Regions from separate parts of the Shimwellia blattae DSM 4481 genome, predicted to be linked through region 1. Evidence: riboswitches for the same ligand, from Rfam matches in the RefSeq annotation. Region 1 holds a riboswitch; the other holds the start of a gene.
What was found. A riboswitch is a leader RNA that binds a small molecule or an ion and turns the genes downstream of it on or off. The one in region 1 is predicted to bind cobalamin.
Positions count from the first base shown of each region.

Region 2: linked by a shared signal. The riboswitch ahead of EBL_RS07110 (cobyrinic acid a,c-diamide synthase CobB) and the one ahead of btuB (TonB-dependent vitamin B12 receptor BtuB) in region 1 are both predicted to bind cobalamin.

Region 1 is NC_017910.1:3,954,871-3,970,408, forward strand. Features, by position in the region: rRNA gene EBL_RS18510 (23S ribosomal RNA) at 188-3,090, opposite strand; tRNA gene EBL_RS18515 (tRNA-Ala) at 3,253-3,328, opposite strand; tRNA gene EBL_RS18520 (tRNA-Ile) at 3,435-3,511, opposite strand; rRNA gene EBL_RS18525 (16S ribosomal RNA) at 3,583-5,124, opposite strand; gene murI (glutamate racemase) at 5,532-6,383, opposite strand; gene btuB (TonB-dependent vitamin B12 receptor BtuB) at 6,328-8,199, opposite strand; cobalamin riboswitch at 8,265-8,448, opposite strand; gene trmA (tRNA (uridine(54)-C5)-methyltransferase TrmA) at 8,566-9,672, shown strand; gene EBL_RS18545 (OmpP1/FadL family transporter) at 9,756-10,943, opposite strand; gene EBL_RS18550 (arylsulfatase) at 11,558-13,150, shown strand; gene EBL_RS18555 (anaerobic sulfatase maturase) at 13,242-14,537, shown strand; gene EBL_RS18560 (AAA family ATPase) at 14,534-15,538, shown strand; gene EBL_RS18565 (DUF58 domain-containing protein) at 15,538-15,538, shown strand, end outside.
Region 2 is NC_017910.1:1,539,079-1,554,616, reverse strand. Features, by position in the region: gene EBL_RS07155 (cobalt-precorrin-6A reductase) at 1-515, opposite strand, end outside; gene EBL_RS07150 (precorrin-3B C(17)-methyltransferase) at 512-1,237, opposite strand; gene EBL_RS07145 (cobalt-precorrin 5A hydrolase) at 1,231-2,304, opposite strand; gene EBL_RS07140 (cobalt-precorrin-4 methyltransferase) at 2,285-3,058, opposite strand; gene EBL_RS07135 (decarboxylating cobalt-precorrin-6B (C(15))-methyltransferase) at 3,042-3,623, opposite strand; gene EBL_RS07130 (cobalt-precorrin-7 (C(5))-methyltransferase) at 3,613-4,215, opposite strand; gene cbiD (cobalt-precorrin-5B (C(1))-methyltransferase CbiD) at 4,209-5,351, opposite strand; gene EBL_RS07120 (cobalt-precorrin-8 methylmutase) at 5,351-5,980, opposite strand; gene cbiB (adenosylcobinamide-phosphate synthase CbiB) at 5,993-6,955, opposite strand; gene EBL_RS07110 (cobyrinic acid a,c-diamide synthase CobB) at 6,952-8,334, opposite strand; cobalamin riboswitch at 8,436-8,595, opposite strand; gene EBL_RS07105 (GHMP family kinase ATP-binding protein) at 8,703-9,569, shown strand; gene EBL_RS07100 (helix-turn-helix domain-containing protein) at 9,648-10,109, opposite strand; gene EBL_RS07095 (DUF496 family protein) at 10,342-10,680, opposite strand; gene EBL_RS07090 (FUSC family protein) at 10,860-11,918, opposite strand; gene sbmC (DNA gyrase inhibitor SbmC) at 12,039-12,506, opposite strand; gene dacD (serine-type D-Ala-D-Ala carboxypeptidase DacD) at 12,644-13,810, opposite strand; gene sbcB (exodeoxyribonuclease I) at 14,038-15,465, shown strand; gene EBL_RS07070 (APC family permease) at 15,527-15,538, opposite strand, start outside.

The DNA.
Region 1 (15,538 bases):
CTTTTTCTTTTGCACCACACCCGCGTTGGCTGCGCTCGCTCGCAACAGTCACTTACTTCAGTAAGCTCCTGTCGTCTCGTTCTCTTGCCGCCTTGCTGTGGCTCAAAATCGAAAAGACTTACATCATCTATCCGGTAACAAGCTGAATATCGTCTCGTCTCTCACACCAAAACATCTTTGGCGTTGTAAGGTTAAGCCTCACGGTTCATTAGTACCGGTTAGCTCAATGCATCGCTGCACTTACACACCCGGCCTATCAACGTCGTCGTCTTCAACGTTCCTTCAGGAGACTTTAAGTCTCAGGGAGAACTCATCTCGGGGCAAGTTTCGTGCTTAGATGCTTTCAGCACTTATCTCTTCCGCATGTAGCTACCGGGCAATGCCATTGGCATGACAACCCGAACACCAGTGATGCGTCCACTCCGGTCCTCTCGTACTAGGAGCAGCCCCCCTCAGTTCTCCAGCGCCCACGGCAGATAGGGACCGAACTGTCTCACGACGTTCTAAACCCAGCTCGCGTACCACTTTAAATGGCGAACAGCCATACCCTTGGGACCTACTTCAGCCCCAGGATGTGATGAGCCGACATCGAGGTGCCAAACACCGCCGTCGATATGAACTCTTGGGCGGTATCAGCCTGTTATCCCCGGAGTACCTTTTATCCGTTGAGCGATGGCCCTTCCATTCAGAACCACCGGATCACTAAGACCTGCTTTCGCACCTGCTCGAGCCGTCACTCTCGCAGTCAAGCTAGCTTATGCCTTTGCACTAACCTCCTGATGTCCGACCAGGATTAGCTAACCTTCGTGCTCCTCCGTTACTCTTTGGGAGGAGACCGCCCCAGTCAAACTACCCACCAGACACTGTCCGCAACCCGGATTACGGGTCTACGTTAGAACATCAAACATTAAAGGGTGGTATTTCAAGGTTGGCTCCATGCAGACTGGCGTCCACACTTCAAAGCCTCCCACCTATCCTACACATCAAGGCTCAATGTTCAGTGTCAAGCTATAGTAAAGGTTCACGGGGTCTTTCCGTCTTGCCGCGGGTACACTGCATCTTCACAGCGAGTTCAATTTCACTGAGTCTCGGGTGGAGACAGCCTGGCCATCATTACGCCATTCGTGCAGGTCGGAACTTACCCGACAAGGAATTTCGCTACCTTAGGACCGTTATAGTTACGGCCGCCGTTTACCGGGGCTTCGATCAGGAGCTTCGCTTGCGCTGACCCCATCAATTAACCTTCCGGCACCGGGCAGGCGTCACACCGTATACGTCCACTTTCGTGTTTGCACAGTGCTGTGTTTTTAATAAACAGTTGCAGCCAGCTGGTATCTTCGACTGACTTCAGCTCCACCCGCAGGGGCTTCACCTACATGTCAGCGTGCCTTCTCCCGAAGTTACGGCACCATTTTGCCTAGTTCCTTCACCCGAGTTCTCTCAAGCGCCTTGGTATTCTCTACCTGACCACCTGTGTCGGTTTGGGGTACGATTTCATGTTACCTGATGCTTAGAGGCTTTTCCTGGAAGCAGGGCATTTGTTACTTCAGCACCGTAGTGCCTCGTCATCACGCCTCAGTGTTAAAGTGAACCGGATTTGCCTGGTCCACACACCTACACGCTTAAACCGGGACGACCGTCGCCCGGATAACATAGCCTTCTCCGTCCCCCCTTCGCAGTAACACCAAGTACAGGAATATTAACCTGTTTCCCATCGACTACGCCTTTCGGCCTCGCCTTAGGGGTCGACTCACCCTGCCCCGATTAACGTTGGACAGGAACCCTTGGTCTTCCGGCGTGCGGGTTTTTCACCCGCATTATCGTTACTTATGTCAGCATTCGCACTTCTGATACCTCCAGCAGCCCTCACAGACCACCTTCAACGGCTTACAGAACGCTCCCCTACCCAACAACACATAGTGTCGCTGCCGCAGCTTCGGTGCACAGTTTAGCCCCGTTACATCTTCCGCGCAGGCCGACTCGACCAGTGAGCTATTACGCTTTCTTTAAATGATGGCTGCTTCTAAGCCAACATCCTGGCTGTCTGGGCCTTCCCACATCGTTTCCCACTTAACTGTGACTTTGGGACCTTAGCTGGCGGTCTGGGTTGTTTCCCTCTTCACGACGGACGTTAGCACCCGCCGTGTGTCTCCCGTGATAACATTCTGTGGTATTCGTAGTTTGCATCGGGTTGGTAAGTCGGGATGACCCCCTAGCCGAAACAGTGCTCTACCCCCACAGATGAGTTCACGAGGCGCTACCTAAATAGCTTTCGGGGAGAACCAGCTATCTCCCGGTTTGATTGGCCTTTCACCCCCAGCCACAAGTCATCCGCTAATTTTTCAACATTAGTCGGTTCGGTCCTCCAGTTAGTGTTACCCAACCTTCAACCTGCCCATGGCTAGATCACCGGGTTTCGGGTCTATACCCTGCAACTTAACGCCCAGTTAAGACTCGGTTTCCCTGCGGCTCCCCTATTCGGTTAACCTTGCTACAGAATATAAGTCGCTGACCCATTATACAAAAGGTACGCAGTCACACCCCGAAGGATGCTCCCACTGCTTGTACGTACACGGTTTCAGGTTCTTTTTCACTCCCCTCGCCGGGGTTCTTTTCGCCTTTCCCTCACGGTACTGGTTCACTATCGGTCAGTCAGGAGTATTTAGCCTTGGAGGATGGTCCCCCCATCTTCAGACAGGATATCACGTGTCCCGCCCTACTCATCGAGTTCACAACATGTGCATTTTCGTGTACGGGGCTTTCACCCTGTATCGCGCGACTTTCCAGACGCTTCCACTAACACACACGCTGATTCAGACTCTGGGCTGCTCCCCGTTCGCTCGCCGCTACTGGGGGAATCTCGGTTGATTTCTTTTCCTCGGGGTACTTAGATGTTTCAGTTCCCCCGGTTCGCCTCGTTAGCCTATGTATTCAGCTAACGATAGTGTGTCGAAACACACTGGGTTTCCCCATTCGGACATCGCCGGGTCAAAGGTTCATATCACCTCGCCGGCGCTTTTCGCAGATTAGCACGTCCTTCATCGCCTCTGACTGCCAGGGCATCCACCGTGTACGCTTAGTCGCTTAACCTCACAACCCGAAGATGTCTTCAGGTGTGATAATTTGAGAGACTCATAAACGCTTGCGCGTTTATTGTTTCAATTTTCAGCTTGTTCCAGATTTTTAAAGAGCAAAACTTCGCAACACACTTATTCAGTATGTTCTGAAGTTTTTTTATTTCCGAGCAGATGATGGTGGAGCTATGCGGGATCGAACCGCAGACCTCCTGCGTGCAAAGCAGGCGCTCTCCCAGCTGAGCTATAGCCCCATCGTAGCAACAACCCCGTGAACCTAATTCATTCTGAGACAAGGCGTGGAACCGCGAAGCATACTAAAGTATGCGAGCTGTTTCACAACACAGTATCAGGATGAATTGGTAGGCCTGAGTGGACTCGAACCACCGACCTCACCCTTATCAGGGGTGCGCTCTAACCACCTGAGCTACAAGCCTGCCGGAGTATTACTGCTCGTTATTTTCTATCAGACAATCTGTGTGAGCACTAAAAGGTTGTATCTTTAAGGTAAGGAGGTGATCCAACCGCAGGTTCCCCTACGGTTACCTTGTTACGACTTCACCCCAGTCATGAATCACAAAGTGGTAAGCGCCCTCCCGAAGGTTAAGCTACCTACTTCTTTTGCAACCCACTCCCATGGTGTGACGGGCGGTGTGTACAAGGCCCGGGAACGTATTCACCGTGGCATTCTGATCCACGATTACTAGCGATTCCGACTTCATGGAGTCGAGTTGCAGACTCCAATCCGGACTACGACGCACTTTATGAGATCCGCTTGCTCTCGCGAGGTCGCTTCTCTTTGTATGCGCCATTGTAGCACGTGTGTAGCCCTGGTCGTAAGGGCCATGATGACTTGACGTCATCCCCACCTTCCTCCAGTTTATCACTGGCAGTCTCCCCTGAGTTCCCACCCGAAGTGCTGGCAACAGAGGATAGGGGTTGCGCTCGTTGCGGGACTTAACCCAACATTTCACAACACGAGCTGACGACAGCCATGCAGCACCTGTCTCATAGCTCCCGAAGGCACCAAGGCATCTCTGCCAAGTTCTATGGATGTCAAGACCAGGTAAGGTTCTTCGCGTTGCATCGAATTAAACCACATGCTCCACCGCTTGTGCGGGCCCCCGTCAATTCATTTGAGTTTTAACCTTGCGGCCGTACTCCCCAGGCGGTCAACTTAACGCGTTAGCTCCGGAAGCCACGGTTCAAGACCACAACTTCCAAGTTGACATCGTTTACGGCGTGGACTACCAGGGTATCTAATCCTGTTTGCTCCCCACGCTTTCGCACCTGAGCGTCAGTCTTCGTCCAGGGGGCCGCCTTCGCCACCGGTATTCCTCCAGATCTCTACGCATTTCACCGCTACACCTGGAATTCTACCCCCCTCTACGAGACTCAAGCTGACCAGTTTCAAATGCAGTTCCCAGGTTAAGCCCGGGGATTTCACATCTGACTTAATCAACCGCCTGCGTGCGCTTTACGCCCAGTAATTCCGATTAACGCTTGCACCCTCCGTATTACCGCGGCTGCTGGCACGGAGTTAGCCGGTGCTTCTTCTGCGGGTAACGTCAATGACTAAGGTTATTAACCTTAATCCCTTCCTCCCCGCTGAAAGTACTTTACAACCCGAAGGCCTTCTTCATACACGCGGCATGGCTGCATCAGGCTTGCGCCCATTGTGCAATATTCCCCACTGCTGCCTCCCGTAGGAGTCTGGACCGTGTCTCAGTTCCAGTGTGGCTGGTCATCCTCTCAGACCAGCTAGGGATCGTCGCCTAGGTGAGCCGTTACCCCACCTACTAGCTAATCCCATCTGGGCACATCCGATGGTATGAGGCCCGAAGGTCCCCCACTTTGGTCTTGCGACATTATGCGGTATTAGCTACCGTTTCCAGTAGTTATCCCCCTCCATCAGGCAGTTTCCCAGACATTACTCACCCGTCCGCCACTCGTCAGCAAATCAGCAAGCTGATTTCTGTTACCGTTCGACTTGCATGTGTTAAGCCTGCCGCCAGCGTTCAATCTGAGCCATGATCAAACTCTTCAATTCAAAGTTTGATGCTCAAAAGCTGACTTTCGATAAATCGAAAACTGTTCATTCGTAATGAATTAACTGCTTAGTCACTCTTTGAGACTTGATAATCATTTTTCGTCTTGCGACGTTAAGATATCAGTGCCTTAGAGTGCCCACACAGATTGTCTGATAAATTGTTAAAGAGCAGTGCGACGCGCTTGGCGCTCTGTCGCGAGGTCCCGTATAATACGTTTTCCTCTTTCAAAGTCAACTGTTTATTTTCACATTTCGTTACTCGTAAACCTTGTCAACTCTGCCTGACTGGCGGGCTGTGAAGCCGTTGTGCCGTGTCAGTGGGAGCGCATTATAGGGAGTTCCTGACGGCTGGCAACCCCTGTTTTTAAAATAATTTACCAACCGTCTTTTTTTTGCACAATTGCCGATTAAAGCGGCAGTTTTTCCAGCCCCGGGAAGCCATATCGCGCCAGAACGGGCAATAATTGCGCAGTCTGTGTTGTGTAATCCATACAGAACGCAATATTCGGCCCGCAAGATTTCACATCCGGTGCGTCATTTTCCAGCAGCCAGGCTGTCCGGCGCGCAATTGCCGCACCGGAATCCACCAGCCGGGTGCCTTCAGGCAGCACCTGCGCCAGCTCTTCACGTAAAAGCGGGAAATGGGTACACCCCAAAACAACCGTATCAGGCGGCTCCGGCATGCGCAGCCACGGGCGCAAAATTTTGCGCAGCTCCTCCAGATTCACCTGCTCGCCATGCAGCTTCGCTTCAGCAAGTTCCACCAGCTCTGCAGAGCCGAGCATCTCTATCTGGCACTCTGTCGCAAAACGCTCCACCAGCTCATGGGTGTAATGGCGCTTCACCGTACCGCGGGTAGCCAGCAGCCCGACAATGCCATTGGCGGTTAAACGGGCAGCCGGTTTAATGGCGGGAACAACCCCGACCACAGGGAAGTTAAATTTCTCACGTAATGCGGGAAGAGATACGGTACTGGCCGTATTACAGGCCACCACCGTCAGCGCCAGGGGGTAACGCTGCTGAACGGCATTTACTATCTCGACCACCCGCTCAACAATAAAGGCTTCTGTCTTCTCCCCGTAAGGGAATCCGACATTGTCAAAAGCATAGATATAACGCAGATCCGGCAGTAACTGCCGGATTTCATCATAGACAGACAGCCCACCCACGCCGGAATCAAAAACCAGCACCGTGGGCCGTGCATCAGAATGTGTAGCTGCCAGACAAGAAGTATTCCCGTCCTGCAGTTTGGTAGCCATAAACCGTCTCGTAGTCTTTATCGAACAGGTTGGCTACTTTACCACGAACTGTCAGATGAGGGGTGAGCGGATAGGAAGCCGATATGTCTACCGTACTGTAGCTGGGAAGAACCTGCTGCTGCGAATTGTACCGGGAGGTGTTGTTGTCATAACGCCGGCCGTAGTATTGCCACGCCACGTCCATATCGACATTAAACATGGTCCAGTCCAGTTGGTATTTTGCCTGGCGTTTTGAACGACGGGCGAGCACCTCATTATTCTCATCATTACGCGGATCAATATACTGCAAGGTCACGCGATGGCTGAATATGCCGGTATCAAAGCTCCCGGTCCACTCCACGCCTTTAATTGTTGCGGAGTTTATATTGTCGTACGCGCCAGCATAGGTCACCGGATCGGAATAATAGGTTATCAGGTTATCTATCTTGTAACGGTATGCAGAAAGCCGCCAGTCCAGCGGGCCGGTTAAGCCTTCAAGCCCTGCTTCCCACTGCCTGGACTCTTCCGGTTTCAGGTTCGGGTTGGAGGCGATATTAAAGCGGTTGGATCCAAACTGCTGGCCCAGAGACGGTGCCAGGAACCCGGTGCCGTAAGAGAGCGTTACCCGGTAGTTGTCCACAAACTGCCAGCCTGCTGATGCCTGCCAGGTTCCGTGCCAGCCGAACTGCTCGTCGTGATCTTCACGGCCGGAGGCCTCCAGCGTGACATCCCCCACCTGCTGCTGCCCGGTGAGATATAAACCGGTGTCGTTGCGTTTATAGGAGTCTGACTTGCGGGTATCCGATGAGGTCAGCCGCTGCTGTTGCCAGTCTACCCCGGCGCTGACCGAGCCGTGGCCGACAATCAGGTTATTGCCCCACTGCAGGTTACGCTGGCTCATATTGTCGAGGGTGGTCCCGTCTTTATAGCGCCCGTAAATACTGCTGTAGTTATAGTCCTTCACTTTCTGGTAGCTGGCGAGCAGCTGGGTTGAGTAAATACCTGACTGGTATTGCAGGCCCGTGTCCCACGCCTGATGATACAGTTGCTCTTCGTCGGCGCTGTAGGCGGCCGAATACGGTGGGCTGCCCAGGTCATAATCCACATTATTACTGTAGCTGTGCGCCCGGAAGAACCCGCTCAGGCTCTTGCTGAACTGGTGCTCAACATTGCCCCAGAAGGTTTTGTTGCGAAAGCCGTCCCGGTCCTGGTCGTGGCTCCAGCTGGAGCCGGGCTGCACATTAAAGCCTTTCGTGGTTTCGTAAGATCCGGCAACCGTCGCCACCGTGTCGCCAAAGCGCTGGCGCAGGGTGCCGTCGTAATGCTGATAGCCCCGGGACCCCATTCCGGCATCAATTTTCGATTCATCCGTCTCGCTGTGGGTGATGATATTGATAACCCCGCCCATAGCGCCGGAGCCATAAATAGCCGAGCGTGGCCCGCGGATATATTCCACGCGCTGCACCAGCGACAGCGGGATCTGGTTAAGGTCCGGGTTATTGGTGATCCCCGGGCGGGTCATCGGAATGCCGTCGACCAGGATTAATGTCTGGCGGGTTTCAGTACCACGAATAAACAGCGACGAGGACTGCCCCATTCCGCCGTACTGAGCAATATCCACCCCGGGTAAGCGGCGGATCACGTCATTCAGTGATTTGGCCTGCCAGCGATCGATTTCCTCGCGGGTAACCACATCAATCGGCGCCAGTACGGTATTTACCGGCTGGCGGAAGCGGCTGGCGGTAATCACAATATCACTTTCGCTGGTATCCTGCGCCCAGCCAGAAAATGCCGTTACAGACAGAGCTGTAATCAGCGGGAGATGTAATTTTTCCATTGTAAACTCAAAGCATCACGTAAAGGATGCCGCGGACATAAGTGATAGCACGCGATACTTATGTCAGGTGCGACGTGTCTCCGGCAGGTCTTCGGGCTCAGGGGTGATTACGGATGAGGACTTCCCGTTCAGTTAAACAGTGTCTGCAATAGCGTTCATCCACCTACCTTTACCGCTGCGCGTCAGCCCCAGATTTTCACTGGATTCCCTTTTCGCTCTTGTAAAGAGACCGGAAACGCGATGCTACAGGTTGTCACATATAGATGTCCAGACTTCCGTTTCTGGTAACATATCCACAGGAGGCTGGACATCACCATTCCAGGCCCTACAATCCCCGGCTATTGATTCATCACCCAGGACCCAAGCATGACGCCTGAACATCTGCCTACCGGGCAATACGACGCACAACTGGCCGAAAAGGTACAGCGCCTGCAAACCATGATGGCCCCCTTTTCTGCCCCGGCGCCGGAGGTCTTTCGCTCGCCAGTCAGCCACTACCGGATGCGCGCTGAGTTCCGTATCTGGCATGAGGGTGATGACCTGTACCACATTATGTTTGATCAGCAGACCAAACAGCGTATCCGGGTAGACCGCTTCCCGGCTGCCAGTGAGCTGATTAACCAATTGATGCCTGAAATGCTCAGCGGTATCCGCGCCAGCCAGGTATTACGCCATAAGCTGTTTCAGCTCGATTACCTGACGACAACCAGCGGCCAGGCAGTGGTCACTCTGATTTACCACCGCCCGCTGGACGACGAGTGGCGCGCCCAGGCGCTTGCGCTGCGCGACAATCTGCGCGCACGCGGGTTTAACCTGCAGTTTATTGGCCGGGCGACCAAAACCAAGATTGAGCTGGACTGTGATTACGTGGATGAGACTCTGCTGATCGCGGGCAAGCCAATGATTTATCGCCAGGTGGAAAACAGCTTCACCCAGCCTAACGCCCGGGTAAATATCCATATGCTGGAGTGGGCGCTGGATGTCACCCGGGGTTCACGCGGGGATCTGCTGGAGCTGTATTGCGGTAATGGCAACTTTTCGCTGGCGCTGGCGCGTAACTTCAGCCAGGTACTGGCTACAGAAATTGCGAAGCCTTCCGTGGCGGCGGCGCAGTTTAATATTGCGGCCAACCAGATTGATAACGTGCAGATCATCCGTATGTCTGCCGAAGAGTTCACCCAGGCGATGAACGGGGTGCGCACCTTTAATCGCCTGCAGGGTATTGATCTGAAAAGCTACCAGTGCGAAACGATTTTTGTCGATCCGCCGCGCAGTGGTCTGGACAGCGATACGCTGAGCATGGTCCAGGGGTATCCGCGTATTCTGTATATCTCCTGTAACCCGCAGACGCTTTGCGAAAACCTCGCCACCCTGAGCCAGACCCACAAGGTTGAGCGCCTGGCGCTGTTTGACCAGTTCCCCTACACCCACCATATGGAATGCGGCGTGCTCTTAACCCTTAAGAATCAATAAGCAGCACCAGAAACCACGCAGAAAATCCCCGTATGGTGCACATACGGGGATTTTCTTTTTGATGCGTACCCGGTTCTGCCAGGTCAGAACTGATAACTGTAGTTGATGCTGGCGAACCACAGATACGGATCGTCGTAGTGGCCTTTGTAGTGTTCCGGTGACTGGACGCGGGACGACTGCATATGCAGATACGACACGGCCACACCAATATTGCTCTGCGGCGTCAGCTGATACTGCGCGCCAGCGGCGAACCGCCATTCATCACCGGTTGGAAGCGTCAACGCCACATCGCTCTGGGTATCATAGACCGTACTGTCAAAGGCCACCCCCGCGTTTATACGCCACTGCTCCGTCGGGCGATACTGCACGCCCAGCGCCGTATGCCATGAGTCTTTCAGGCGGCTGCGCTTATCCACCTGCTGGCCGGCAACGGTTATTTGTGGCGCACCGAACTGGCTCCAGTCCTGCCAGCCGAGATCACCCATTACCGACCACTGCTTATTCAGGTCGTGCACTACGCTCAGCATGATCTGCTGAGGCGCGCGAACCTGTGCGGAGATGGGCAATTCATACTCAGTGTTCAGCAAATTGGGGAAACGCGCCTTGCCGTCAACATCGAAATCGTATTTGGTTTTGCTGGTCCAGGTGATACCGGCGCGGGTCTGGTCGGTGAGTTCCATCAACAGACCGAGGCGATAGCTCATGGCCCAGTCATGATCCTTATCTTTCTCGTCATATCCTCCGACGTTACGCGTCAGGGAGAGAAAGCCGTAGTTGACGTTGACGGAGCCGCCCACCGAGAGCCTGTCGTTCAGTTTATAGGCCAGTGAAGGGCTCAGGGTCATGGCGACCATGGAGCTTTTGCTGATCAGCCGGTCCCCAGCCCAGCGGCCAAAATCGATACCCAGCCCGTAGTTACCATACAGCCCAATCCCGGCATAAAGCGCATCATTAACCTTCTGGCTGTAGAACGCGCTGGCATTGGGGAAAAAGCGCATAATATCACCGGGACTCTGGCGGCCATTACTGTCATCAAGGTGATAGGAGACGTCGCCATCCATTGCCTGTAACCCACCCGTGAACATGTGTTCCGGCAGGCGCGTCATCCCCGCCGGGTTGGTGACGATGGTGGAAGCATCCTGGGCGCGAGCTGCCTGGCCCGCGCCAGCGAGCGCGGTATCCTCCGTCCCGATTTCATAAAAATAGAGCGCGCTGGCATGCGCCGCTGGTGTGCAGAGGAGTCCCAGACAAACCAATATCGATTTTTTCATTCACCACCCGAGATTGTTTTGATTATTGAAAGGATTACCGTTCATTAAAGCGTGGGTTTTACAGTACAAAGATAGCTATCTTCACCCAGTCCATAGCACGCCCGGAAAAACCAGCGACTCACCCGCCGTTATAAAGCTGCCGGTAATATGACGGCATATTGAATGATAAACGTTATTCATATATCACCTTCGCAACTCATCAAACTGAAATGATTTACACCCCATCATAATATCGACATATAAAATCATAGAGTTAAGTAAAAATAGCTCTACTTTATCAGTAGCAGATAAATAAATAACGCGATCGCATTTTTTAATGCCTGTCCAGAACAATACTATCAATAATATATCAGCCCTTTCCAGAGCAGGATTTGTTTTTGGCGTTATTATTTGAAAATTTATTTTTAAATAAAATTTTCATAGCGTGAAATACGCTTTTTATCTAACCTACGTCCTGACGAGAATCTATAGCATCGCTTATTAATCACCGGGAAAGCGCCATAATTAGCGATACGATTTTTTACTGAACCTTTTAATTTTCCTCAGGAAAATACTGATCAATTTGATTTCACTTCTATACTCAAATAGCCTTCCTGATGAACGGAGTTCCAACAATGCGAAAGAACAGCCCTTTTAAAAGGACAATGCTTGCCAGTATGCTGACGCTAGCCGCTGGTGCCGTGTCCACTGCTTATGCGGCGCCGGCAGCGACAAACGCTGCGGAAAATGCGCCAAAACAAAATGCGTCAAAACCTAATATCGTCGTCATTTTTGGCGATGATATCGGTTACTGGAATATTAGTTCCTACAACCAGGGAACAATGGGTTATAAAACACCGAATATTGACAGTATTGCAGCCCAGGGGGCGAAGTTTACCTCCTATTATGCCGAACAAAGTTCTACCGCCGGACGTTCAGCGTTTATTACCGGGCAGATGCCATTCCGTACCGGGATGAGTAAAGTTGGGATGCCGGGTGCGCCGCAGGGTCTGAGAAAAGAGGACCCGACCATTGCCAGTATCCTTAAACAGCTGGGCTACGCGACCGGTCAGTTTGGTAAAAACCATCTGGGCGACCGCGATGAATTCCTGCCAACGGCCCACGGTTTTGATGAGTTTCTTGGCAACCTCTACCACCTGAACGCCGAGGAAGAGCCGGAGAATCCGGATTACCCGAAAGATCCGGCGTTTCGTAAAGAGTTCGGCCCGCGCGGCGTGATTAAGAGTACCGCCGACGGCAAGATTGAAGACACCGGCCCGCTGACCGTGAAGCGCATGGGCACTGTCGACGAAGAGACGCTTGCTGCCAACAACGACTTTATGGAACGCCAGGTGAAAGCAGGGAAACCGTTCTTCACCTGGTACAACACCACCCGTATGCATAACAAAACCCACCTGAAAGATGCCAGCATCGGCGCGACAGGCCTGGGCACCTACGCAGACGGCATGGTGGAGCACGATAAAATCGTCGGTGAAGTGCTGAAGAAGATTAAAGATCTCGGCATTGAAGACAACACCATTCTCATCTACACCACCGATAACGGCCCGATGACAGCAACCTGGCCGGATGCGGGCGAAACGCCATTCCGCGGCGAGAAGAACACCGGCTGGGAAGGTGGCTTCCGCGTTCCGGCCATGGTCCGCTGGCCGGGCCATATCAAACCGGGCACCATCGTTGACAGCATTTTCGCCAGCTACGACTGGTTCCCGACCCTGGTGGCGGCCGCAGGCGACCCGAACATCAAACAAGAGCTGCTGAAAGGGTATAAAACCACCGCCATGACCTACAAGGTGCATCTGGACGGCTACAACCAGCTCGACTTCCTGCAGGGTAAAGGCAAAAACCAGCGTAACGAATTCTTCTACTGGAGCGATGACGGCGACCTGCTGGCGATGCGCTACGGCCGCTGGAAAGCGCACTTTATGATTCAGGAGCACGAAGGGCTCGATCTGTGGCGTTATCCCTTCACGAAATTACGCGCACCGATGATCTTCGACCTGGAAGTCGACCCGCTGGAGAAAGGGGATAAAGGGCTGGGTTATCAGTCCTGGTTCTACGACCGCATGTTCCTGATGGGCGGTGCCCAGAAATACGCGAAGCAGATGCTGGCGACCTTTAAAGAGTTCCCGCCGCGTCAGAAACCGGGGTCATTTACCATTTCCGACGCCTCCGCGATGCTGGAGCAGGGTTCTGGTATCAATAAATAATGCACTCCCGGGCAGGCTGCATGCGGCCTGCCCGCCGGTTTTGCATTTGTCACAGTGAGCGTTGTTTGCCATTTTTATTCAGGGGCCAGCGATGAAGTACAGCACCACATTACCCGTAAGAGCGCTACCGTCCGCCGAAAAATATGACGGCAAAGGGCCCGAGTATAAACGCCGCTTTCACGTTATGGCGAAACCCACCGGCTCGACCTGTAACCTTGATTGCTCCTACTGTTTCTATCTGCATAAAGAAGAGCTGCTGCATCAGGACAGGCACACCGGGATGAGCGATGACGTACTGGAAAATTTTATTCACCAGTATATCGACGGCCAGGATGGCGAACAGGTGGTCTTCTCCTGGCAGGGCGGCGAACCGACCCTGATGGGGCTCGAATTTTTCGAGAAAGTTGTCAAATTTCAAAAACAGTACCAGAAGCCCGGCCAGCGTATCGAAAACGATCTCCAGACCAATGGCGTTTTACTGAACGACAAATGGGCGGCATTTCTGAAAGAACACCATTTTCTGGTGGGCCTCTCCATCGACGGCCCACGGGAATTACATGACCGCTACCGCGTCACCCGCAGCGGGAAACCGACCTTTGACAAAGTGATGGCGGGCGTTGAGGCCCTGCAACGTCACGGTGTGCCGTTTAACGCGCTGGTCACTGTCAACCGCACCAACGCCCGCTTTCCGCTGGAGGTGTACCGCTTCGTCACCCGCGAGCTGGGTGCGACTTACGTGCAGTTCAACCCCTGCGTTGAACCCGTCGACTTTAAACAAACTGCGCCACAATTCTGGCAGGATAAGACCATTCCCGTGACCGGCAGCCGACGCGCCCGTCCCGGCGACCTTGACGCCATCGTCACCGACTGGTCTGTCGACCCACAGGACTGGGGCAACTTTCTGATCGCCGTATTTGAAGAGTGGGTTAACAACGATCTGGGCCGCGTACAGGTCAACCTGTTTGAAACAGCCGTCGCCCAGACGATGGGAATGCCGGCGCAAATCTGCACCCATTCGGAGTTCTGCGGTAAGGGGCTGGCTATCGAGAAAAACGGCGATATCTACTCCTGTGACCATTACGTCTACCCGGAATACCAGATTGGTAACATTGAACAGACCCGCCTGGCGCACATGGCCTTTTCCGAGCGGCAGCAGGCCTTCGGTATGGGCAAATGCGACACACTGCCGAAATATTGCAAAGCCTGCCCGTACCTGAAGCTGTGCTGGGGCGAGTGCCCGAAAAACCGCATCGTCCGCACACCAGATGGTGAAGAGGGGCTCAACTATCTTTGCCCTGGTATCAAAGCCTTTTTCAATTACGCCGAACCCATGCTGGTGGGCATATCCACATTACTGAAACGCGACTTTACAGGGCTACGTCAATGATCAACCGGGAGAAGTTATTACAGCTTGAGCAGCGGATGAACCAACAGGTGCTGGGGCAGGAAGAGCTGATACGCATGCTGATTATCGCCCTGCTCTGTGACGGCCACGTGCTGCTGGAAGGCCTGCCGGGGCTCGCAAAAACCCGTGCAGTGCGCGAACTTGCGCGCCATGTGGAGGGCGAATACCGCCGGATCCAGTTTACGCCAGACCTGTTACCCTCCGACATTACCGGTAGCGAAATTTACCAGCAGAACGCCACCCGGGAAGAGGATCAGTTCCGTTTCCGCCCCGGGCCGGTTTTCGGCAACATTATCCTGGCGGATGAAATCAACCGGGCCTCGGCACGCGTGCAGTCCGCACTGCTGGAGGCGATGGAAGAGCATCACGTCACGGTCGCGGGGAAAACCTGGCCCCTGCCCGGTCTATTTATGGTGCTCGCCACCCAAAACCCCGTTGACCAGGAGGGCACCTGGCCACTGCCGGAAGCGCAGCTTGACCGTTTCCTGATGAAAGTGCTGGTGCACTACCCCTCAAAAGAAAACGAACAGAAAGTCATGCAGCTGGTACGCGCCGAGCAGCAGCAAAAGTATCAGCAGCTGACACAGAGCGCGGCAGATACCCCGCAGTTCACGGAAACGCTGATGCTCAGCCAGCAGGAGATCGCCGCCTGCTGGCAGGCAATTTCCGCCATTCATGTCTCACCAACGGTCGAAAATTACATCGTGAATCTGGTGGATTTGAGCCGCCATCCGCAAATGGTGAGCGATACGCTGGCCGGTTACCTTACGTTCGGTATCAGCCCGCGCGGCACGCTGGCACTGGAGCGCTGCGGGCGCGCCCAGGCCTGGCTGGAGGGACGTGATGCGGTACTACCAGAGGACGTCAAAAAAGTCGCACCCGCGGTTCTGCGCCATCGCCTGATGCTCAGCTACCAGGCCAGCGCCGATAATTGCACACCGGATGACGCCGTGCGCATGTTGCTTGACGCAGTGGTGGCGTAA
Region 2 (15,538 bases), 1.7 Mb from region 1:
AGAGCCTCACACTGGGCCAGCACGCCGGAGGTCGGCAACACCCGGGCAAGCAGGGTTTTCCCCGGCAGGCCGCGCTGCCAGTGGGCCAGATCCTTGCTGCCGGTGGTCAGCAGGACACGCGGCCCCAGGGGGGCGGCCAGGGCGCAGGCCTGCGCCAGGCTCGCCGCCCGCAGCAGCAGCGGGTGGTCGATGGCATCAATCAGCCCCGGGCGCTGCCAGCGCAGCAACGGAATCGCCAGCTCGCGGCAGACACTGGCCAGATTCGCGCTGACCAGTTGCGCATAGGGGTGGGAAGCATCAATCACCTGGCGGGTGCGGTTAGCGCACAGCCACGCTTTCAGCCCTGCGGCATCCAGCTTGCCGGTGCGGACCGCGCCATGAATCGGCCCGGCCAGCTGGCGGCCCACCTCGCTGGCAACAGAAAGGGTATAAGCCAGCCCGGCCTGGTCCAGCATCAGGCACAGTTCCCGGGCATCGCTGGTGCCGCCAACCAGCAGGAGCTCCCCGCAGGTCACAGGTTGTAGCCCCGGGGGGTGATCATCAGCCCGTCACGCACATAGGTGGTCTGGTTCCCGACGATCACAAGGCTTGTCATGTCGACCGGTTCGAAGTCCATCTCCCCGAGGGTGGTGAGCCATTTCTCCTGTTTTTTGCGCCCGGCGGCCTTAACAACCCCCACCGGGGTGGCCGGATCCTTGACCCCTTTAAGCAGCTCAAAGGCCCGGGCCAGGTGCCCTTCCCGGCCACGGCTGCGCGGGTTATAGAAGCAGATAACGAAATCTGCCTCGCCTGCGGCGATGATGCGTTTCTCAATCACCGGCCACGGGGTGAGCAGATCACTGAGGCTGATGTGGCAGAAGTCGTGCATCAGAGGGGCGCCCAGCAATGCGGCAGCCGCAATACTTGCGGTCATCCCCGGGATAATCCGCACCTCTACGTTGCGCTGCTGCTGGCTGACCAGCTCCAGCACCAGACCGGCCATGCCGTAGATCCCCGCATCACCACTGCTGATCAGCGCCACATTGTGGCCCTCTGCCGCCAGGTCAATGGCGGTCTGGCAGCGCTCTATCTCTTTACACATGCCGGTTTTGATCACCTGCTTGTCACCGGTAAAACTTTTCACCAGGTGGGTGTAGGTTTTGTACCCGACAATAATTTCCGCCTGCTCCAGTGCCTCAACGGCTTCCCCGGTCATGGTGGCTACGGCCCCGGGGCCAATTCCGATTACAGTTAACATTTGTTTTCCACTCCAGGCAGCCTGCCTAATGCAATAGTGACCCCCTGCTCACGCAGCGGCTCACCGATAAAATCCCCCTGGCACAGGTGCCAGGCGGCGGTTTGCGACACATTCCCCACCCCGGTTATCTGGCGTACAAACGCCGAACCGGGCACCTGATGCTCATAGCGGCGCAGCGTCTCTGCGCTGAAGGTGTGAAACGGAACGTCGAACTGTTGCGCCAGCGCCATAAGCGCCGGTTCGTCCCGTTTCAGATCAATACTGCTGATGGCCCCCAGGGCCAGAGGATCCAGGTGGTTGGCCGCCAGTTGCTGGCGCAGCAGCCTCTCCACGGTGCCCGGATCGCTGTGGCGTCGGCAGCCCATGCCCGCCACCACCCGCCGGGGGACCAGCTTCACCAGCGGGATCCCGCAGGCAGGCAAGGTGTCCGCCAGGGTAATGCACACCAGGTTATCCAGCGCCCCCGGGTTGCGGATATCCGCAACCGGGATAAACCCGCGCAGATCCAGCTCCGGCGGCTGCCCCAGGGTGGCGTTATCCCACCACAGGCCGATGCGCTGCCCGCTGACCAGCCCCTGGTTAATGGTTTTCACATGGTGGCGGAAATGGTCACTGCGCGCGTTCAGCTGGCGGGCCAGCAGATCCAGCGCCGCCAGCTGGTTAACGTCTGTGGCGGTGGTGATCACCGGGTCCGCCCCCAGCAGCCCGGCCAGTTGCCGGGTCAGCGCATTGGCCCCGCCCATATGGCCGGAGAGCAGGCTGATCACGTGCTGCCCCTGCTCATCAATAACCACCACTGCCGGATCGCGAAACTTATCCTGCACTACCGGGGCGATGGCGCGCACCGCCACCCCGGTAGCGCCGATGATGATCAGCGCCGGATACTGTGTAAATGCCCGGCGCACGTGGGCCATAAGCCCCCCCTCAAAGGGGTGAAACCCGGGGGCCACCAGGGCCGGGCTGGTAAAACAGGCCAGCGCCAGGTGGGGCTGCAGGCGCCGGGCCAGTGCCACCCCGCCCGGGGTCAGGCAAAACAGGGCCAGGGGCTCAGGCTTTGCGGTATTCATGGCTGAATGCGGCGTCGTACAGTTTTGAGTTGTGGTATTCATCACCCAGGAAGTCCCCCACCAGGATAAGGGCCGTTTTACGGATATCCGCCGCCCGCACCTGCTCGCTGATATCCGCAAGGGTGCCGCGCAGGGTCTGGCTTTCCGGCCAGGTGGCCTTGTAGACCACGGCTACCGGGGTTTCTGGCCGGTAGCCCCCGGCGATCAGCTGTTCGGCAACTTTGTTGATCCGCTGCACTGACAGGTAAATCGCCATTGAGGTGCGGTGCGCGGCAAAGCCCGCCAGGGACTCCCGCGCAGGCATAGGGGTGCGCCCTTCCATGCGGGTGATAATCAGGCTCTGGGAGACTTCCGGTACGGTGTACTCCAGCCCCAGCTGGGCGGCGGCCCCCTGGAATGCGCTCACCCCGGGCACCACCTGCCAGGGGATCTGCAACTGGCTGAGGGCCTCCCCCTGTTCGCGAATCGACCCGTACAGGGAGAGATCGCCGGTTTGCAGGCGCACCACCAGCTTGCCCGCCGCAATGCCTTCGCGCATCAGATCGATAATCTGCTGCAGGTGCAGCCCGGCGCTGTCGTGGCAGCGGGCCTGTGCCGGACAGTAGTCCAGCAGTTGCGGGTTAATCAGCGATCCGGCGTAAATCACCACGTCGGCCTGTTGCAGCAGGCGCAGCCCTTTTACGGTGATAAGCTCGCAGTCGCCGGGACCGGCCCCCACAAACCAGACACAGTGACGATCAATAGCGTGCGTCATAAGCCGCCTCCAGGGTGCAGGACATCAGATACACCGGGTTATTGGGTTTGAAATAGTGGCCCTGGCCCAGCCGGGTCAGTGCCGATTGCTGTATTTGCTGGCAGTCAAGATTCGCCACCGGGCGGGCGCTGAGGTGCGCCAGCGCCTGGTGGAGGTTCTCCAGCAGGATAAACGTCATTACCAGCCGCCCGCCGGGGTTAAGGTGGGCCAGGGCCCAGTCCGTCAGCGCCGCCAGCTGGCCGCCGCTGCCGCCAATGAAGATGGCGTCTGCCCGCTGCGCCAGCGGCAGTGGTGCCTCGCCCTGGAGCAGCCGGATATTGTCCTCACAGCCAAAATGGCGGCAGTTTTCCGCCATCAGGGCCAGGGCTTCCGGTTTGCGCTCAATGGCGGTGACCCGTAAGCGCGGGTACTGTAGCGCCGCCTCCAGGGAGATACTCCCGGTGCCCGCCCCCACGTCTATCAGGGTGGTGGCGTTGTGCAGCTCCAGGCGCGACAGGGCCAGGGCCCGCACCGCTTCTTTGGTCATCGGCACCTGCTGGCCGCGTAAAAACAGCTCATCCTTCATTCAGTATTACCACCACGTTCATTGCGTAATGTTGTGCGACCTGGTGCGGCTTCAGCCGGTGGATGCGCTCCCCGGGTAAGGAGAGCGACTCGCCAATAATCAGGGTGCGCGTCAGGTTGCGCTGCATAATGGCCCGGGCTATCTGCCAGGGGCCGGTGTGGTTGTCGGTCACCATTGCCACCCGGGGATAGGCGAGGATCTGGTCGAAATCCGCAACCCGGCCGTGGCTACTGGTGATGTAGATATCATTCAGCGGGATCCCCGCCCGGGCGCATAAATACTGAACGGCGCTGATCCCGGGGATAACCGTCACCCCGGCGAGCCCGAAATGGGCCACCAGCCGGTTGCCGATGCCGTACAGCAGCGGATCGCCGGAGGCGAGGATCACCACCTCGCGCTGCCGGTTGTCCGCCAGCCAGTGCATCAGCCCGTCGAGATCCGCATCCAGCGGGCGGCACAGCACCCCGGCGCGCCCGTAAAGGGCCAGGTGGCGCTTGCCGCCGACCAGGATCTCCGCCCGGGCGATGGCGGCCTGCCCGGCCAGCGTGAGAAGCTCGTGCTGGCCCGGCCCGATACCGACGACCGTCAGCATGTGGGCCACCCGGCGAAAATATCCGCCAGCGGGCGGTTGCTGCCCAGCACCTGGTTGTCAAACGCGAACATGACCGCGTCGCAGCGCGGCGGGTTACGGGTGTAGCGCAGCATCTCTTCGACCCGCTGGCAGATACGCCGCGCCAGCAGTGGCCAGATAGCCTGTAGCCCGGCGGCGCTGATGACCTCCATGGCCGCTTCGGTGGTGTCGCATTCGCTCACCGCCACCAGCACCGGGTGAGGCGCCCCCATCAGCGCCAGGTGGGCCACCAGCGTTTCCATGCGCCCGTCCGCAATATGGCTGTGGGTGTGGAAGATCCCGGCAGCAATTTTGATTAGTTTCCCCGGGTGGCCGAGCAGCACAATCTGGCTGAAGCCAAGGCGCACCGCCTCCTGAATCATGTATCCCACAAAGTTGCTCATGGTGACGACGCTCTCCCCGTCAAGGTGCAGCTGGTCACGCACGAAACGCTCCGCATGGTTGCCCGGGGCGAGGATCACCCGGTTAAGACCGGCGGCGTGTTTGACCTCCAGCTCCAGGGCCAGGGAGCGTTTCCAGCTCTCTTCGGACATGGGCGTGACAATGCCGGTGGTGCCGATAATCGAAATGCCCCCCAGGATCCCCAGCCGGGCGTTGTAGGTTTTTTGCGCCCGCGCTTCCCCTTCAGGGGCGAAGATTTCCACCTCAGCCCCGCGCGCCGGGCCGATGGCCTCACGCACGGCGGCTTCTATGGTCTGGCGCGGGGTGCGGTTAATAGCGGGCTCGCCAATGGCCAGCCCCACCCCGTTGCGGGTCACTTTTCCTATCCCGTCGCCGCCTTGCAGGCTGATGGTGCCGCTGTGGTTAAGCCGCACCCGGGCGAAGATCAGCATGCCGTGGGTGGCGTCGATATCATCGCCGCCGTCTTTGCGGATAGCCGCAACCGCCTGCTGGCCTTCAATGTGGGGCTGCTCAACGTTAAGATTCAGCACCACGCCGGACGGGGTGGTGATGGAGACCTGGTGGATCAGGTGCTGGCGCAGCACCATCAGCGCCGCCACTTTCGCCGCCGCCGTGGCGCAGGAGCCGGTGGTATACCCCCGGCGCAGCGCTTTGCCGTTATGCCAGACCGTCTCCTGCCCGGTGGTGCTCTCCATTACGCTTCTCCGCTGAAATAGAGAAGCGCATTGACAATGGCGGCCGCCACGTTGCTGCCGCCTTTGCGCCCCCGGGCTGCCACCCCGGTGTGGTTGCTGTCTATCAGCGCCTGTTTGGATTCTGCCGCCCCCACAAAGCCCACCGGCACACCGATAACGCCTTCGGCCTCCCCCTGTTGTTCCAGCAGGCGAAACAGCGCCGTAGGGGCGTTACCAAAGACAAACACTTTTTTGCCGGGCATTGTCAGTGCCAGATCCACCGCCGCCATGGAGCGGGTGATACCCTGATTTCTGGCTGCCGCCACCACCCGCGGATCGCGGATAAAACAGCGGCATTCACTGCCCCAGTCGGCAAGGCGCTGTTTGTTGATCCCCGACAGGGCCATGGTGGTATCCGTATACAGGGTGCAGCCGCTGCGCAGCGCCGCCTGCAGACGGGGCAGCCCGTGGTCAGAAAACCATAAAATATCCAGCCAGTCGAAATCCGCCGTGGTGTGGATAACCCGTTTGATCACCGCCTCATGGAGCGGGCTGGCAAAACGGTAGTCCGGGCGCTCCCGGGCAATAATGTCGCCGATAATATGAAAACTTTCGTTCTCTATAGTCTGGGGGGATTGGATATATTTCATTGTCAGTTCCGGTTAGCCCACCAGCAGGCGGATCGCCGCAAACAGCAGCAGTGCCAGCAGGCTGGAAAGCATCATTAAACGAATGGTGCGCGGGATATCATCGATGCTGATCTCCCGCAGATCGTCGCCGATCCACGGTTTTTCTACCCGCTGACCAAAGTAGCTATTTGGCCCGCCAAGCCGGACCCCAAGGGCCCCGGCAACGGTGGCCTCTGGCCAGCCGCAGTTGGGGCTACTGTGCTGGTAGCGATCCCGCCAGCCGGTAGCCAGCGCCCGGCGGGCGTTCAGCCCGCTCAGCCCGGCGGCAATACTCAGCAGCAGCCAGCTCAGGCGCGCCGGGATCAGGTTCGCCACATCATCCATGCGCGCCGAGACCATGCCGATATCCCGGAAGCGGGCATTTTTATAACCGACCATCGAATCAAGGGTATTGACCGCTTTATAGGCCATCGCCAGCGGCGCACCGCCCAGCAGTAAAAAGAACAGCGGCGCAATCACCCCGTCTACGGTGTTTTCCGCCACGGTCTCCACAACCGCCCGGGTGATTTGTGGTGCCTCCAGCTCTGAGGTGTCGCGCCCGACAATCCAGGAGAGCTTCTCGCGGCTTTGGGCCAGCGAGCCGTGGCGCAGGGCCTGCCCGACCTCCCGGGCCACGTCACTTAAGCAGCGCCCGGCAAGGGTGGTGAAAATCATCCACACTTCCACCACCCAGCCCAGCCAGGGGTGGATATGGCTGGCAACCCGCAGCAGGGTTGCGGCGGCAAGCCAGGTGATCCCCACCACGAATACCCAGAGCAGCCCGCCCCCCCAGCGCAGGGATTCCGGGGTGTGGCAGTGTTCGCGAATCTGGCGTTGCATGTGGGTAATCATGCTGCCTATCCAGCGCACCGGGTGGGGCCAGCGCTGAGGGTCGCCAATAATCAGATCCAGCAGCCAGGCGATAACCCAGCTGACAACCAGAGAAATAAGTGTCACAGATGACTCCTTGCGGCCCGTAGCCAGCCGGTCAGCATGGCCGGTCGTCGGGCAAAATGCAGATGCAGATAACTGCCAAGGGTAGCACCACTTTGCCAGCCCCCCTGCCAGCGCCGCTGTACGGCGCCGTCCCGGGTTTTCAGGCAGTCAAACTGCGGGGATAACGGGGTAGTAAAATCGGAATAGTGGAATTCATGGCCGCGCAGGCTCTCACCGGCTTTCGCCAGCAGCGTGTCGTGGCGGGCGGTGGCCTCGCAATAGCCGAACCGGGTAAGGCGCGCCCCCATCTGGCTTACGCCTTCCAGCACACCGGCCATGGCAAAGGGCTCCCCTTCGCTGGTGATCAGTTGCTGGCCGAGGTACATCAGCCCGCCGCACTCGCCGTATATGGGGATGCGCCGCTGGTGGGCCGCCTGCACAGACTGGCGCATGCGCTGGTTGGCACTCAGTGCCCGGGCATGCAGCTCCGGGTAACCGCCGCCAAACCACACCATATCGCAGGCCGGGAGCTGGTTATCATGCAGCGGGCTGAACGGCACCAGCCGGACCCCGGCCCGGGCCAGTAAATCGAGGCAGTCCGGGTAGTAAAAACTGAAGGCCTCGTCCCGGGCCAGAGCGAGGGTCAGCCCTTCGGCCAGTTGCGGGTGCGGGAAAGCGGGCAACGCCCCCGGGGGGAGCTGATCAAGGGTGCTGAGCGCCAGCAGGCGATCAATATCGAGAGTTTGCGTCAGCAGCTGGCCAAATTTGCGCCAGGTCTCCAGGCAGATGGTCTGCTCACCGGCCCCCACCAGCCCGAGGTGGCGGGAAGGCAGCGCCACATCGTCCATTACCGGCACCCGACCCAACACCGGCACCCGGCAGTAATGTTCAATGGCGTGCTTCAGTAGCTGGTAGTGACCGTCGCTGTTTACCCGGTTGACGATAACCCCGGCAATATTCAGCGCCGGATCGAACTGCTGAAATCCCAGTACCGTGGCGGCAATGGAGGTGGACACCGCTTTGCCATCCACCACCAGGATTACCGGGCAACCAAGCTGCCTGGCAAGGGCCGCGCTGCTGCAGTAGTGAGGGTCGCTACCGTAGCCGTCATACAGGCCCATGACGCCTTCGATAACGGAGATATCCGCCTGGCGCAGGTGGTGGCTGAACAGCCCGTTAAGGGCGGGCTCCGGCAGCATGAAGCTGTCCAGATTGCAGGAGCTGACCCCGCTGACGGCCTGGTGCCAGCCGGTATCGAGGTAGTCCGGCCCCACTTTGCACGGCTGGACCTTAAGCCCCCGCCCGGCAAGGGCGCATAACAGGCCCAGTGTCAGGGTGGTTTTACCACACCCGCTGCTGGTGCCGGCGAGGACGAATGCGTGCTTGTGGGTTGAGGCCATTGCCGTTCCTGTGTTGCGGGGGGCATGGCAATGCGGGCATGTGCGAAACCCCAGCCTCACGGCTGCGTTTTGCGCTGTCCACAACCTCCCCACCGAAGGTGTTGATCGGGTATGAACGGATCGGTCTTCTGGCTCTGCGTCGTTCTTATCCGCCCTTCCCGATGTTATCATCAGTGGCTATGCGGACTCGTCAGCATTACAGCAGCGGGGGCTGCAGGGGAGTCACACCCCTTTCCCGGTATCCGGTCATATATTATTTTCCGGCCCCTAGTTTATAAACCTTGTGTAAAGATTTGTTGAGCTATAACAAGTTACCCGTCATTCTTTGCCGGTAAAAATGCGGGCGACTGAATATCTGAGGAATACCCATGCAAAGCGCGCAAGCCCGCTGCCCCGGCTCCTGTGGGGAGTTAATCCAGGGGTGGATTCTGGGATCTGAAAAACTGGTCTCCTGCCCGGTGGACTGGTTCAGCGAGGTGACCGTATGCCGGGGGGCGCCCCACGCGGCTGAACGCCCGCTGATGCGCGCCATGGTCAGCCAGGTGGTGCAGTGGCTGGGCTACCCGGCCAGTTACGCCAGCGAGTTGTCTATCCGCTGGCACTCTACGCTCCCTGTGGCGCGCGGTATGGCAAGCTCGACGGCGGATCTGGCCGCCACGGCCCTGGCCACTGCCCGGCTACTGGACTACCCCGCCTGCGAGCAGCAAATTGCCCGCTGGTGCGTGGCCCTGGAGCCCACAGACAGTACCCTGTTCCGCTCGCTGACCCTGTTTGACCATTTGCAGGGCCAGCAGCGGATTCCCTGCCCCGGGACCCCGGTGCTGGATGTTCTGGTGCTGGAAAGCGACCAGCAACTGACCACGGCGGATTACCACCGGCGGGATCGCCGTGCCCTATTGCTGGACGGTGCCCCCCAGCTGGAGCGGGCCTGGCAGTTGCTGTATCGCGCCTGCCTGCATAACGATCCCCGGCTGGCCGGTGAAGCGGCCATGTGCAGCGCCATCGCAAGCCAGGCCCTTTTACCCAAGCCGGGGTTTAATCAGTTACGGGCGCTGGTTGAGGAATTTGATATGTACGGTTTAGCGGTGGCCCACAGCGGTAGCGTGGTGGGGTTACTGCTCGATCGCCACCGGCACGATGTGGAGAAGATTATCGCCACCCTGCGCACCCGGGAGGCAGGGCGGTATTATCCGCGCCAGCATTTACTGCGGATGATTTCCGGCGGCGTGGGCTGAGGGGTATGGCTGTGGGGCTGACAGGGGATGGATAGAGAACGCAGGCATCTAAGACTACGGGATAAGGTGAATGAGTCATTAGTAAAATCCAGGTTCCTGGCTATGGTCTGCTAACTCCTGCATGGCTCTGCTACTTTCATTATCCCGCTGATCTTTATATTTCATCAAATCGGCGAAAAGTACGCGGCGATGGCGACCTGTTTTGTGAAAAGGCAGCTTTCCGTCCTCCAGAAGTTTCACCATGTGAGGGCGAGAAACATTCAGAATATTGGCAGCTTCCTGGGTTGTTAATTCAGCATGCACAGGAACAACCTGAACCGCATTTCCAGCGGCCAACTCTCCGAGAATAGACATAAGCAAAGTCAATGAAGATGTTGGGAGCTCAATCTGGTGAGTGTTGTTGTCTGCATCCTGAATCGAAATTTTTTGTGTTTCCGTTTTAGTGGAGAGATAAGCAGCAAGCTCCCTTTGCCCACGTACAGCGGCCTCAATCTCCTCTTGAGCCGGAAGGCTCAGGCTATCAAGAATTGAGTTTGTCATTTTAGTATCCAGGTTTAAGGTGTAGTTTCAGCTTTCAGCCCCAAGAGGCTTTATCACACAGGCTAGTCGAAATAAACGAAAATCGCAATAAACGAAACACACAGAAAATATACAGATGTGAGTAGGTAGGTAGAGAATATGCAAGTACCCCGCATTATCTCCGGCCTGGCTGAGGCGCAGGCACAAAAAAGCCGCATACCAGGATGCGGCCGGGAGAATCAGTGGCGGGCTATCAGGCTTTGGCTTCCGGATCCTGATTTTTCATCTCGCCCATCACTTTCAGTTTTTTAGAGATATCGCGACGCTCTTTCGACAGCTCAGCATTTTTGATGATGTAATCATCAACGCGATCTTCATAGTCGCTCTTCATGCTGGCGATGATGCCCTGAATAGCTTCAACAGTCATACCAGGCTTGATGTAGTCACTGAGGTTATCCAGCAGCAGTACACGTTTCTGGTTGTCACGGATCTTTTTCTCTACGTCCTGGATTTCACGCTGCAGTTTGTTCTTGCGACGGAACAAACGGACAAACTCCAGAACATCCTGAAAAGAAGGCTTAGTATTTTCCATTTTTACACCCCTGCTATGTGATACTCGGATTCGTTAAGACAACCACAGTCTGACCAGTAACTATAGGGCAAAAGCGCACCGGTCGCGGTGGCTGGTGACAATCGTTTCACTGACCCCATCATAACCTTAAACGCTGCTGAATCGAAACAACCTCGCGTTTTTACTGTGACAGGCGCAGATTATTTGCGCAATGCGCGGCTGACCAGCTGGGATAACAGCTCCAGCTGTTGCGCCAGCTCCAGGCTCAGCCACACGTAGCCATATACCGGCGCTTCATGCATTTTACCGGCACTGGTTTCCTTCATCAGGCGCCGCAGCTCATCAACAATTTCGGCCTGGCGCACGCTGGCGTGCTGTATCGCGTTCAGGTTACCGTCATGCAGCGCCAGTTCAATGGCCGCCAGCATCCGGTGGGTCATGCGCTGGGTTTCACGCAGCGTGACCGCATTGATCATCAGAAAATGGCTCTCCCGGGAGGCCCACCAGGCATTAATTTGCAGCTCCAGAGTGCAGACCATATTGCGGGCCACCGTCTGGATACCGTCGAGAATACTTTTCGGGATCCGGGTCTCTTTACTGGCTGGCACCACCAGCGTGCGCAGCTTCTCCATATTTCCCAGCATGGTACGCAGGGGCGTTTCAAGGTGCGGGCGCTCCAGCAGATTCGGCGAGAACCCCGCATGGTGCAGGCGATCAAAATCACTGATAAACGCCGCCATTTTAATGCGCCAGAGAATAAACGCCCGCTGGGGCCAGATACTGGTAAACAGCATTGCCAGCAGCGAGCCAAAAATCACATCGCCACTGCGCCACAGGGCCGTTTCCATATCCCCCGGGGGGGCCCCCACCACCACCGACAAGGTAATGCCTATCAGCAGTGCCTGGTAGGGGCGTTTCCCCTGTGCCAGGTAGCCACACAGAAATATTCCCAGCGCACACCAGAGCAGCATCAGCGGCAGTGACCAGAGCTCCAGCTTCAGGGCCACCAGGCCGATGGCCGCCCCGGTGATAGTCCCGCCGATCCGCTGTAAGGCGCGGGGGACCACGTTTCCCCAGAATGAGATGGGCCCCATCACCACCACCAGGGTGATCAGCGGCCAGGTGCCTTCCGGCACATCCAGCAGCCGGACCAGTAAAAATGTCAGCACGAAGGCCAGCGCAATCCGGCAGCCGTGGACAACTTTGTAATGGCCGTAAACCCGGAGTTCAAAGGGGGTTAATGGTTTGTCGGGGCGCACTACGGCTCTCCCTTAAAAAGGGGGTATTGTATGAGTTTTCGGACCCGGGAGGCAGCCCCGGAAGGGAAAAATTTCTCCTTCGTGCGCCCGGCTTATCCGGCAAGGCGCACTGGCGCATGATTACTGACGCTCAACGGGCACGTACATATCGAACTCCCAGACACCGCATTCTGAGCCCTCATTCAGGTAGTGCTCAAAACAGGGTTTTCCTGTGGGCTGCCAGGTCTGCTCATCCTGCAGGCTGGCAAAAAACTGCATCCAGGGTTTCGCGAAATTTTCGTCGTCTACCCGGGCCCGGGCCACCGCATACTCCCCGGCGGCAACGGTTGTTTTTATCACGCCGCTGTCCGGCTCCGGCAGCTGAAAACTGCGCGCCACCGTAATGACCGTGTCACAACGCAGTTTCTCTGGCGGGATCACTTGCGGATCATCATAGTAGATAGCCATCCACTGACCGCTGTGAATATCCTGGCGTTTCACCCAGGCCGCCAGTTGCTCAAACCCCTCCTGGACCGTGAGCTCCCAGGGGCCCACTTTGTGAAACCCGACCACGCTACTGCCGGGATAATGCTCAATCTGATATTTCATCCTGTCACCTCCACGCGTTACGCATTCAGGCTGTACCGGCCACTCCACTGGCCTGTCATTAAGTATGAAGGATGGGGCGCAGGACGCCATAAAAAAGAAAGAGGGAGCATAGCTCCCCCGGTGCGTTACAGCGGCTGTTACAGTGTCTTATGCAGGAAGTCGCTCAGGCGGGAGAACATGCCCCCCTGCTCCACTTTGCCGAGGGTAACCAGCGGCCAGCGGGCGATAACCTTGTCCCGGTCGTGCAGTTCAATCTCGCCAATACGCTGGTGGAGAGCCATCGGCGCTTCCAGATCGGGCTTATCAAGGATATAACGGGCCTTAACCCGGGCCAGTTCGCTTTTGGGCAGTACCATCCAGAAATCCTGATCGGCGCCCACATCCACGGTTTCGTTATCCCCGTACCAGACTTTTTCTGTTCCGAAGCGCTGGCCTTTTGTCAGGATCTGGACCGTGTCAAAGTTCTGACGCCCCCAGTTCAGCAGCTTGCGGGCCTGCTCTTCGCGGCCTTTGGGGCTTTCGCCGCCCATCACCACCACAATCAGGCGGCGGTTACCATACACGCCGGAGGCGATAATATTAAACCCGGCGCTGGCCGTGTGGCCGGTCTTCAGGCCGTCGACATTGAGGGTGTCATCCCACAGCAGGCCGTTGCGGTTTTGCTGGGTGATCCCGTTCCAGGTGAGGCTTTTTTCACTGTACATATGGTAGAAATCCGGCTCACCGTGAATAATCGCCCGGCTCAGCAGCGCCAGATCCCATGCGGTACTGTGCTGCCCGGGCGCATCCAGGCCGTGTACCGTTTCGAAGTGGGTATCACGCATGCCGAGCTTATTCACATAGTGGTTCATCATCCCGACAAACTCGCGCTGGCCCCCGGCCACATAGTCCGCCAGGGCGACACAGGCATCGTTTCCTGAGTCCACAATCAGCCCGCGGCTCAGATCATGGACCGAGACCTTATCCCCGGCTTTAAGAAACATCAGCGAGGAGCCGTCAAATACCGGGTTGCCTTTTGCCCATGCATCCGGCCCGACGGTGACAATATCGTCCGGTGAGATCTTTTTACTGTCGATGGCGCGATCAACCACATAGCCGGTCATCAGCTTGGTCAGGCTGGCGGGGTTGCGTTTTTCATGTTCGTTATGGGCCGTGAGCACCTGGCCTGTGGTGTAATCCATTAACACCCAGGAGGCGGCCTGAATATCCGGCGGCTGGGGAGCGTGGTCGAGGGCGACATCTGCCGCCGCGTTATGAATCAGAGTTACAAATAGTGAAACAGTCAAAAGAGCACGAAACTTCAACGAATTATCCTCACAGCGGGCCGATATCTGCCGCATGTTGTACGGGAGTTTTTATATAGTTTCACTGAGAAATTGCAAAAAAATGTGACATTCGTCGTTTTCTGCTACCCGATGGCTCGCTTTCCGGATAAATCCCGAAAAACCGCCCGGCCCCCGGGCGCAATACTGGTATGTGCCGGGCAAACCGGAGATACTTAGGGTTTATTTCGCCAGCCAGGAAACAGACCGTGAAGCATCAGGACAACCCGCCCACTTTCCTCTTCCATGATTACGAGACCTTCGGCACCAGCCCCTCTCTGGACCGGCCCGCCCAGTTCGGCGCACTGCGTACTGATATGGATTTCAATATTATCGGCGAGCCGGAGGTCTTTTTCTGCCGCCCGGCCGACGATTACCTGCCCCAGCCCGGCGCGGTAATGGTGACCGGCATTACCCCGCAGCAGGCGCTGGCGCAGGGGGAAAATGAAGCGCATTTTGCCCGTCGCATTCACGATATTTTTACCGTGCCCGGCACCTGCGTGGTGGGCTACAACAATGTCCGTTTTGATGACGAAGTGACCCGCAATATCTTTTACCGGAATTTTTACGATCCCTACGCCTGGAGCTGGCAAAACGGCAATTCGCGCTGGGATCTGCTGGATGTGATGCGCGCCTGTTACGCACTGCGCCCGGAGGGGATCAACTGGCCGGAAAATGACGACGGGCTGCCCAGCTTCCGCCTGGAGCACCTGACTGCCGCCAACGGTATTGAACACGCCAACGCCCACGACGCGATGGCGGATGTCTACGCCACAATTGCCATGGCCCGCAAAATCAAAGCCAGCCAGCCACGCCTGTTTGACTACCTGCTGAACTACCGGGGTAAGCAGAAGCTGGCCACGCTTATCGACATTGTGCAGATGCAGCCCCTGGTTCATGTTTCCGGAATGTTCGGTGCCTGGCGCGGTAACACCAGCCTGATTGCCCCCCTGGCCTGGCACCCGGATAACCGCAACGCGGTGATTGTGGTGGATCTGGCGGCGGATATCTCCCCGCTGTTTGATCTGGATGCAGACGCGCTGCGCGAGCGCCTCTACACCCCAAAAAGCGAGCTGGGGGATGCCCTGCCCGTTCCGGTGAAACTGGTGCACCTGAATAAGTGCCCGGTGCTGGCAAAAGATAACGCCCTGCGCCCCCAGGATGCCCAGCGGCTGGGAATAGACCGCCAGCACTGCATGGATAACCTGGCCCTGCTGCGCGCGAATCCTCAGCTGCGAGAAAAAATCGTCGCCCTTTATGCCCGGGCAGAGCCCTTTGCGGTGCCGGATAATGTGGACAGCCAGCTGTATAACGGCTTTTTCGGCGATGCGGACAAAACCGCCATGAAGATTATCCTTGAGACTGAGCCGCAGAACCTGCCCGCTCTGGATATCACCTTTGCCGATAAGCGGATTGAAAAACTGCTGTTTAACTACCGGGCGCGTAACTTTCCCGGCACCCTCAGCGAGGCCGAGCAGCAGCGCTGGCTGGAGCACCGCCGGGAGGTCTTCAGCCCCGGGGCGCTGGAGGCATACGCCCGCGAGCTGGAGATGCTCTACACCCAGTACGAAGGCGACGGGGAGAAAATCGCCCTGTTAAAGGCGCTGTATCAGTATGTGCAGCAGCTGGTGGGGTAAGCGCAAAAAAAATGGCACCCATCCGGGTGCCATTTCCATGTAACGTTCTTATCCGTGGCGCTTAGGCCACATC